One region of the Aliivibrio sp. S2TY2 genome, then DNA from elsewhere that is predicted to be linked to it. Evidence: predicted binding sites of a transcription regulator. Region 1 holds the regulator's gene; each other region holds the start of a gene.
What was found. The regulator CRP, encoded in region 1, controls carbon source genes, mostly activating them, when cyclic AMP is high. The targets are predictions, from matches to a motif close to TGTGANNNNNNTCACA.
Positions count from the first base shown of each region.

Region 2: the regulator CRP is predicted to act here: its motif matches at 1,310-1,325, upstream of udp (uridine phosphorylase).
Region 3: the regulator CRP is predicted to act here: its motif matches at 1,334-1,349, upstream of PVK63_RS03090 (NupC/NupG family nucleoside CNT transporter).

Region 1 covers NZ_JARACS010000007.1:54,803-58,045, forward strand. Annotated here, with positions in the region: gene astD (succinylglutamate-semialdehyde dehydrogenase) at 1-490, shown strand, start outside; gene PVK63_RS12280 (DUF1338 domain-containing protein) at 503-1,297, shown strand; gene crp (cAMP-activated global transcriptional regulator CRP) at 1,368-2,000, opposite strand; gene PVK63_RS12290 (OsmC family protein) at 2,246-2,647, shown strand; gene hslU (HslU--HslV peptidase ATPase subunit) at 2,722-3,243, opposite strand, start outside.
Region 2 covers NZ_JARACS010000010.1:82,113-85,355, forward strand. Annotated here, with positions in the region: gene PVK63_RS14925 (VCBS domain-containing protein) at 1-996, opposite strand, end outside; gene udp (uridine phosphorylase) at 1,417-2,175, shown strand; gene PVK63_RS14935 (LysR family transcriptional regulator) at 2,239-3,156, opposite strand.
Region 3 covers NZ_JARACS010000001.1:691,149-694,391, forward strand. Annotated here, with positions in the region: gene cobB (Sir2 family NAD+-dependent deacetylase) at 1-169, opposite strand, end outside; gene PVK63_RS20010 (DUF3894 domain-containing protein) at 269-379, opposite strand; gene PVK63_RS03085 (LysR family transcriptional regulator) at 336-1,247, shown strand; gene PVK63_RS03090 (NupC/NupG family nucleoside CNT transporter) at 1,498-2,718, shown strand; gene PVK63_RS03095 (putative quinol monooxygenase) at 2,834-3,124, opposite strand; gene PVK63_RS03100 (Qnr family pentapeptide repeat protein) at 3,176-3,243, opposite strand, start outside.

The DNA of each region.
Region 1 (3,243 bases):
ATCAGTCGCTGCGGCAGAGTTTATTTTAAATGCCCAGAAGAATTTACAAGCTTTAGGTGGTGAATCACTGCTTGAGGCGAAAAGCTTAGGCCACGCTTTTGTTTCTCCGGGCATTATCGATGCGACTAATGTAGCTGAATTACCGGATGAAGAATACTTTGGCCCATTATTGCAAATAGTACGCTATGAAACGTTAGAAGAAGCGGTAGAGCTTGCTAATGACACTCGTTATGGTTTATCGGCAGGCCTTGTTTCAACGGATGACAATGAGTGGGAATATTTTGTAGAGCATATTCGCGCAGGTATTGTAAATCGTAACCGTCAATTAACTGGAGCAAGTGGTGACGCGCCATTTGGTGGTCCGGGGGCATCAGGCAATATGAAACCAAGTGCCTACTATGCAGCAGATTATTGTGCCTACCCAATGGCCTCAATGGAAGGCGATGCCTGTGAAATTCCCGCTCAACTGTCTCCGGGTTTAACTTTATAAGAGGTAATAGGCATGAATAACGTAACGTCTTTATTTTCGTCATTATGGCAAGATTATATTACTCGTTTATCCCCATCGGCAGGAAGGGTTCATCAGTTATTATCTAATGGCGATGAATTGATTAACGATCACATTGCATTACGTACGTTTAATTTGCCTAAGGTTGGCTTGCAAACGTTAGCCGCCCCATTTTTAGCAATAGGGTATAAAGCGTGTGAGACGTATGATTTTGAAGCGAAAAAACTCAAAGCACAGCATTTTGAGCATCCAGATCCTAATGCGCCACTTGTTTTTATTAGTGAGATTTTAGTCGAAGAGTTATCACCTGAGTCCCAGAACATTATTCATGCTTTGGTTGAACAAGTGCCTGCGCATTATTTTGCGACCAGCGATTTTCTTTCAGCGGGCCGCCCTTGGGCGTTAAGTTTTGAGGAATATCAAATCTTAGCAAAAGAGAGTGAGTACGCTTCTTGGCTGGCAGCTCATGGTTATGGTGCTAATCACTTTACGGTTTATATTAATCAGCTTGAAGCGTTTGCTGAAGTGGTTGATGTGAACCAACACTTACGTGATGCTGGTTTTGCAATGAACGAAGTGGGTGGTGAAGTGAAAGGCTCTCCTGAGGTTTACTTAGAACAGTCATCAACCATGGCCGATAAAGTGAAAGTGAGCTTTACTGAGGGTGAGTTTGACATCCCAGGTGGATTTTATGAGTTTGCTAAGCGTTATTCGCTACCTAATGGCAAGATATATACAGGATTTGTCGCGGCATCTGCTGATAAAATTTTTGAAAGCACAGACAGTTAATTCTAAAATTTAGGCATAAAAAAACGCAGCTCAAGGGCTGCGTTTTTATTCGTTTAAGATAAGCGTTAAATTAACGAGTACCGTAAACTACGATTGTTTTACCGTGTGCAGAGATCAAGTTTTGCTCTTCAAGCATCTTCAAGATACGGCCAACAGTTTCACGTGAACAACCTACAATTTGACCGATCTCTTGACGAGTGATCTTAATTTGCATGCCATCTGGGTGAGTCATTGCATCTGGTTGTTTAGCTAGATTCAATAGAGTCTGAGCGATACGGCCTGTAACGTCTAGGAATGCTAAATCACCTACTTTTTGGCTAGTGATTTGTAGACGAGTTGCCATTTGAGCAGAAAGACGCATCAGAATATCTGGGTTTACTTGAATAAGCTGACGGAATTTCTTAAATGAAATTTCAGCCACTTCACAAGGGCTTTTAGCACGAACCCATGCTGAACGTTCTTGACCTTCTTCAAACAAGCCAAGCTCACCGATGAAGTCACCTTGGTTAAGGTAAGAAAGGATCATTTCTTTACCTTCTTCATCTTTGATTAGTACAGCAACAGAACCTTTTACGATGTAGTAAAGTGTCTCAGCTTTTTCACCAGCGTGGATTAAAGTACTTTTTGAAGGGTACTTATGAATGTGACAATGAGATAAGAACCACTCTAATGTTGGGTCTGTCTGAGGTTTACCTAGAACCATACTTTATACTTCCTCTGCGTTTGCCAAGTAGGCGATGTCCATTTTAAAATAACTGAGCCAAATATCAGTTTGGCCTATAGAATATGGTTATCGGAACAAGGCTGCATGTTCGTTGAGATAATTGATAAAATCATACCTTGTTTCGCCGTTGATTTCTTGACTTTGATCGTATGAAATGTGCGACCAAGGGCACAATTTCGTGAAATGGATCACGAGTTTTCTTTTTATGTAGTAAAGAGGCTTTTATGAACGCTGAAGTTAAATGGATTGAGGGATTTACTTTCCTAGGTCAATCTCAATCTGGTCACTCTGTGGTAATGGATGGAAATGGTGGTGAAAAAGCCCCAAGCCCGATGGAAATGGTGTTAATGGCCGCTGGTGGATGCAGTTCTGTTGATGTTGTAGATGGACTTAAATCTGCAAATCAAAAAGTAACAGGCTGTATTGCTAAGTTATCAAGCGCGCGTCGTGAAACTGCGCCAAAGCTGTTTACTCATGTGAATATTCATTTTGAAGTGAGTGGTGATAATCTGGATCCTAGCATTGTTGAGCAAGTTACTGCTGATTCATTACAGAAGTATTGTTCAGTATGTTTAATGCTAGGTGAAGGCATTGATATGACACACTCTTGGGAAATAGTGGCTTAAAATAATGCGTTTCCTAAAGAGAAAGCCTCGCTAATTTTCATTAACGAGGCTTTATTTAGCATAAAGGCTAAAAATTACAGAATGAAGCGACTTAAATCTTCATCTGCGACTAGCTTGCCTAAACGCGAACTTACGTATTCAGCATCAACAACTAAGCTCTCGCCGTGTTTTTCAGAAGCATCGTAAGAGATCTCTTCCATTAGGCGTTCCATCACCGTATGTAAGCGACGAGCACCAATGTTTTCTGTACTTTCGTTTACTTGGAAAGCGGACTCAGCAATACGAGTGATGCCATCTTCAGTAAATTCAACGCTTACATTTTCGGTTGCCAATAGAGCTATGTATTGTTCAGTTAATGACGCGTTTGGTTCCGTTAAGATACGTTTGAAGTCATTTGCTGTTAATGCTTCAAGCTCAACACGGATAGGTAAACGGCCTTGTAACTCAGGGATTAGATCAGACGGTTTTGCCATCTGGAATGCACCCGATGTGATGAATAACATATGATCGGTTTTCACCATACCGTGTTTAGTGCTTACTGTGCTGCCCTCAACTAATGGCAGTAAATCACGTTGCACACCTTCACGAGAAACATC
Region 2 (3,243 bases), on a different contig from region 1:
ATAGGTCCACGAACCATTATCTGTTAAGTGTAGTGTGCCTAAAGTTCCAATAATGTTGCTATTAGAGAAGTGCGCTTCGCCTGTATCCACATCGGTGACAGTCAGTGTGCCGGAGGTATGAAGTTGAGATTCTTCGGTGACCGCCCCAGAGTCTATCCCTGCAATAACAGCTTTATCGTTAGTGCCATTTACTGTGATAGTCACATGATGAGGCGTGCCGTCGGCCGAATGAACAATAATGGTATCGGTAGCTGTCGCGCCTTTACCTAATGCTTGAACCGTCGGGTTAGTATTATCAAGATCGTACGTCCATGCACCAGAGTTAGTGAGGTGCAGAGTGCCTAGTGAGCCAGTAATATCAGTGTTTGAAAAATGAGCCTCACCAAGATCAGGGTCTATTACTGTCATTTTTCCGGCAACATGAGTTGTCACGTCTTCGGTTGTTGTCGCAGAGTCTTTTCCTGAAATAATAGCTTGCTGCTGTAAGTGTTGTAGAGGAGGTGTGCTTAATGTTGTAGGGGCTGTGACCAACATAGCAGGGGCTTGGTTGATTGTATGGTTTTGCACTGGCGTAGGAAGAATCCCAATAGGAGTTATTGCGTGTGAGGCTAAATGGGAACTACTTCGTGCACTGGGCGTTGCTATTGGAGTGTGTTCATTCGCATCATCTTGGTTAGGTTGAATATTACTCATTTTGTTTTCAACAATAGGATCTAGAGGTGAAATGAGTGATTCATTATGATGAGAATTCGACACATCTAATGTACCGCTTTCTATATTTGAGTCTTTTTCTTCAATATTGTCTTCTGATGTAAGAGTTTGAGACAAAGAAAAACTGGGTAAAATTAACATTAATTGAGGATATAGAGAGAGTCTCTTTGCTAGATAGGTTTGGCTTTTATTTTTTTTATGTTTAAACGGTGACTTTTCATTTTCCGAATTTAAAAGTGATTCAGCTTTATTATTTGAGTTATTTTTCTCTGACTGCTTATTCATCCGTGACCTCAATATACAATATATAACTTATTATAAGTTAAGGATATGAGAGGGTAAAAAGCCAATCCTAAGGTTATTAATTATTAAAAAAGTGATATTGAGGGAGGTAAATTAACTTTGTTGTTCGTATTTTGTTTTTTCTAGAACATCTGTGAGTTCAAATATTGGGCATACAATTATACTTATTGAGTTTGAAATTATTGTAAGGCTCTGTCAGTAGAGTTAATCTTGAGTATAAGTTAATCGACAACCTTTATTTTCTGTGATGCCAATCGATTTTCCTTGCAAGAGTGCATGTTATCAACATTCCTTTCGGGATCTTAATCACACTAATGCAAGAGGTGTTTGGGTAAAGTAACTTCATCGAATCAATTATAACTAATTAAATTAACGCGACCCTACAATCGCAAGGAGCTAACCATGACAGCAGCAGTATTCCATTTAGGCGTAACACAGGCAGATCTTCAAGGTGCAGAAATGGCGATCATTCCTGGTGACCCAGCGCGTGTTCAAAAAATTGCAGAGCAAATGGAAAACCCTAAATTTCTAGCAAGCCACCGTGAATATACAGTGTATCTAGCTGAGCTAGATGGCAAGAAAATTGTAGTATGTTCAACGGGTATTGGTGGTCCATCGACTTCAATTGCTGTTGAAGAGCTAGCGCAATTGGGTGTTCGTACTTTCCTACGTGTAGGTACAACAGGCGCAATTCAACCTCATGTAAATGTAGGTGATATGATTGTGACTACAGGTTCTGTTCGTTTAGATGGCGCTAGTCTTCACTTTGCTCCAATGGAATTTCCTGCAGTTGCTGACTTTGATGTTGCAACGGCAATGCGTAAAGCGGTTGTTGATCAAGGTGCAGCGGTTCACACAGGTGTGACAGCATCAAGTGATACTTTCTACCCAGGTCAAGAACGTTACGATACGTTCTCTGGTCGTGTTGTTAAGCGTTTCCAGGGTTCTATGCAAGAGTGGCAAGACATGGGCGTACTGAACTTTGAAATGGAATCAGCAACATTATTAACAATGTGTGCAAGCTCTGGTTTACGTGCTGGTTGTGTTGCGGGTGTAATTATTAACCGTACACAAAAAGAGATCCCAGATCACGCAACACTAAAAGAAACTGAAGCACGTTCAATTAAAGTTGTGATTGAAGCTGCTCGTAATCTTCTGTAATAGAAGAACATAAAAAGCTACTAAGATGCCGTTGGTTCAAATGAATCAGCGGCATTTTTTTGATTAGTATAATAGGTCACATGCGTCTTCACGGTTTAGAAAGTTTTGTAGCTCTTCCATAAATACACGAATGCGAGTTGGCAAATATTTTCGAGAGCGATAGACGGCATAAATTTGTCCATTCTGTCCAAAATTACCATTAAACAGTTGAATTAAACGTCCTTCAGCAAGCTGCCTAGAAATTTGGTCTTCTGGAATAAGCGCAATTCCCATTCCTGATATAGCTAAATTAGTGGCAATATCAACAGAGTCAGTTGTGATGATTCCTGATACATCAACGATATCTATTTTTCCGTGTAAATCTTCATAGATCCATTCAGTTTCACGCTTAATTGAATTGGTATTAGTGATGCATTGATGATTAATAAGCTGCGCAGGATGTTCTGGTATACCATAGCGATCCATATATTTCGGTGATGCACAGAAAACACGACGATATTTTAAGATTGGTTTTGCTATCAATGATAAGTCTGTCGGTAATAATGGAGATATCATAATATCGCAATTAGCCATTTCACGTAGTTGAGTGGGGTGAAGAGTGACTAGGTTAATATGTATTTTTGGTTGTGATTTTTTAAATTGATAAAAGAAATATTGACTGAGCCAGCGTCCCATAGGGTGAAGTAAGCCTACCGTTATCTCGCCACGAATGCTCTCAGAAGTGTCATATAAACCATCAATAGTATCATCGAGATCTTGCAATATACGCTGGCATGATTCTAAAAATACGATCCCTTGAGGGGTTAAATGAATTTGATTTCCACCGCGATGAAACAAGCGCAACTTAACCTCTTGTTCTAATTGGCTGATTTTTCTGCTTAATGTGGGCTGACTCATTTCTAGAATATCAGCAGTCTCGGTAAAACTGAGTTTTTCTGCTAACAAGCAAAACATTCGTAGGGTATTGATTTGAAAAGACATGATGAAGGTATCACACAATTTTTTCGCTAGTATAGCAAAATTACGTCAATGAGCTAGATCGCTTAGTTTTAAGTAATCTAACGCGTA
Region 3 (3,243 bases), on a different contig from region 1:
AGAAACTTTGAACTAGGTCAGGATCTTTTAAAAAACCTTCTGGAGTCGCAACATCTTCAATTCGATGATTTTCCCATAAACCATCACTGGCACGAAACGTTTGAATCCCTGACTCTGCAGAGATCCCAGCTCCCGTTAAAATTACAATATTCTTATATGGAAATAGCATTTTAATATCCTTACCCGCCGTCTTTGTTTCTAAACTCTATCACGAAAAAACGATGCCTCTTCAATAGATAGCTAAAAACAAAGACACAACTCACTTTATTCAATTCCATCGCTCTATTACAATAGAAGCGTTCTTTTTCCTGTTAAAGTTACCAATAGAGAAGCCTATGTTAAAGCAAGCCAAACAAATGATCGTGTTTAATGCGCTCACACAACAAAAAAGCTTTACTAAGGCCGCTCAGCTTCTCGATATATCTAGAACACAAGTAAGCTTACAAATTCAACTTCTTGAAGAGCGCTTAGGTGTTCAGTTAGTACAACGCACGACTCGATCTTTTTCGCTTACCGAAGCTGGGCAGTCCTTCGCGGTGCATTGTGCCAATATTGCCGATGAAATTAACGAAGCTGAAAATGAACTGCTTTCTAATATCGACACGCTAAATGGTAAATTGCGTGTTGGTATCGCACAGTCTTTTGCAACCAACCACATTTTGCCTTATTTATCAGAGCTGCATCAGCGCTATCCACAGCTTAATATAGAGATAACTTTATTTGATCATAAGATCGATGTGATTGCAGAGCAATTAGACTTATGGATAGGTGTGATGGATTCCCCTCCTGAAGGATTTGTCGCAAGGCATCTGATTGATTGTCACTTTGTGCTCGTTGCAAATCCCTCTTATCTTGCCAAGCATGGGATCCCTTATCACCCTTACGATCTTAAAAAGCACAATTGTCTAACCTATATGAGTCGTGAACGTAAAGATAATGTCTGGGGTTTCCATAAAGGTGATGAGAATCTACAAATAAAAGTATCGGGGAATTATCGTATTGATTCGGCCGATGCGATTCGTAATGCGACCGTGTCAGGTAATGGCATTGGTTATATTGCCACTTATCTTCTCTCTGATGAACTGCGTAATGGAAAGCTAGTTCAACTTTTACCTGATTGGGAATTAAATCAATCCATGCCACTTTATGCCGTTTACCCACGCCATAAATTCTTAGCGAAAAAAGTTCATATTTTTATGGAGTTTGTTCGAGAGCACATTAACTCAGACAAAATTGATAACATCTAATCATATAACCACCACTCTAATTTAGGGATAGTTAGGTCTAATAAATTGCCCCATTATCCCATATAGTAACAACTGACTCTCTTATATGTGATAAAGTTCTCAAATGACCGTTTATTGATGAAAGTATAAACAAATAGCCTTATTTTTGTTATTGCTATGTGGATCCAATAACATTTTGATCCTTGTCACACTTTTATTTTTGACTAGAATACCCCCGCAATCATCAACTAAATACTTTTGGAGTTTGACCTTGAACTTTTTGGTCAGTATTTTAGGCATTGTTTGCCTATTCGCGATTGCGTTTCTTTTTTCAGAAAACCGACAAGCCATCAAATGGCGCACTGTATTAGGCGCGTTCTTAATTCAGTTATTGTTCGCTGGGTTCATCCTCTACGTACCAATTGGCCAAACTATCCTTAATAGTATCTCTATGGCTGTTTCAGACATTATTGCTTATGGTCGAGTTGGTACCGAATTCCTTTTTGGTGATCTTGCTCAATACAAGTTAGGCTTTATTTTTGCCGTTAACGTTTTACCTACCATTGTATTTTTCTCAGCCCTAATCTCTGTTTTATATTACTTAGGTATTATGGGTTGGGTAATTAAAATTATTGGTGGCGGATTACAACGCTTTCTTGGTACAACTCGCACCGAATCAATGTCAGCAACCGCAAATATCTTTGTTGGGTCGGTTGAAGCGCCATTAGTTGTACGTCCTTTCCTTGCTAAAATGTCTCGTTCAGAACTGTTTGCTGTAATGGTTGGTGGTCTAGCTTCTGTTGCTGGTGGCACAATGGTAGGTTACGCCGGGTTAGGTGTTGAATTACGATACTTAATTGCGGCAAGCTTTATGTCTGCTCCTGCTGGTCTAATGATGGCAAAACTTCTGGTTCCACAAACCGAAGAGATTAACGAAGCCGAGCAATATGAAGACGATATCGTTGATGATGCACCAGTAAACATTATAGATGCCGCATCACAAGGTGCATTAAATGGCTTACAAATTGTATTTGCGGTTGGCGCAAGCTTATTAGCTATTATCAGTTTAATTGCACTGGTTAATGGTGGATTACATAAAGTAGGTTTATTAGTTGGTTTTGATAACTTAAGCCTAGATCTGATCTTTGGTTACCTATTTGCACCTATTGCATGGCTAATTGGGGTTCCATGGTCAGAAGCAACCATCGCAGCAAGTTTAATTGGTAAAAAAATCGCAATTAATGAATTCGTAGCCTTTGCTGACTTAATGGCTGTAAAAGATCAATTAAGTGAGCATTCTCAAGCGATTGTAACTTTCGCTTTATGTGGCTTCGCAAACTTAACCTCTATTGCTATGTTAATGGGTGGATTAGGTGGCGTTGTACCAAGTCGTCGCCCGGACATTGCACGCTTAGGCATGAAAGCTATCTTTGCCGCAACATTAGCAAACTTGATGAGTGCAACCGTTGCAGGCATCTTCCTTTCTTTCTAAAGAAGTCAGTCCTGATAACATAAGACATAAAAAGCCACTCATGGTAATACGTGAGTGGCTTTTTTGTTTATAAATGGGTTAGGTAACCTAATAATGGCTAATCACTTAACGTCTATTAAAGTTTCGTCATACGATTAAGTACAAATGAAGTGATTGAGCCGTCTACCGCTTTTACATACTCAGCAATATGAGCCGTATTTAAATGATCTTGTAAAAGTACTTCGCTTTCCCACTGTTCATGAAATACAAATACATGTGGGTTATCGTTGTCTTGATGTAAATCATACTGAATGCAACCAACTTCTTTGCGTGTTGGTTCAAGTAACTTAAGCATTTCTGCCTTAACAAAGTCCGCTTTCCCTTCTTGGGCTTCAATTCTTGCAACAATCGTTAATATCTGTGTCATTTTATGCTTCCGCTCTACTGAATAAGCTCATGATTTTCTATTAGACTCTTTTTATTCGGGGAGTACAACTAATCCTAATGACTCTAGCAATTGCTCTTGTTGCCAACTACAAATTTTAA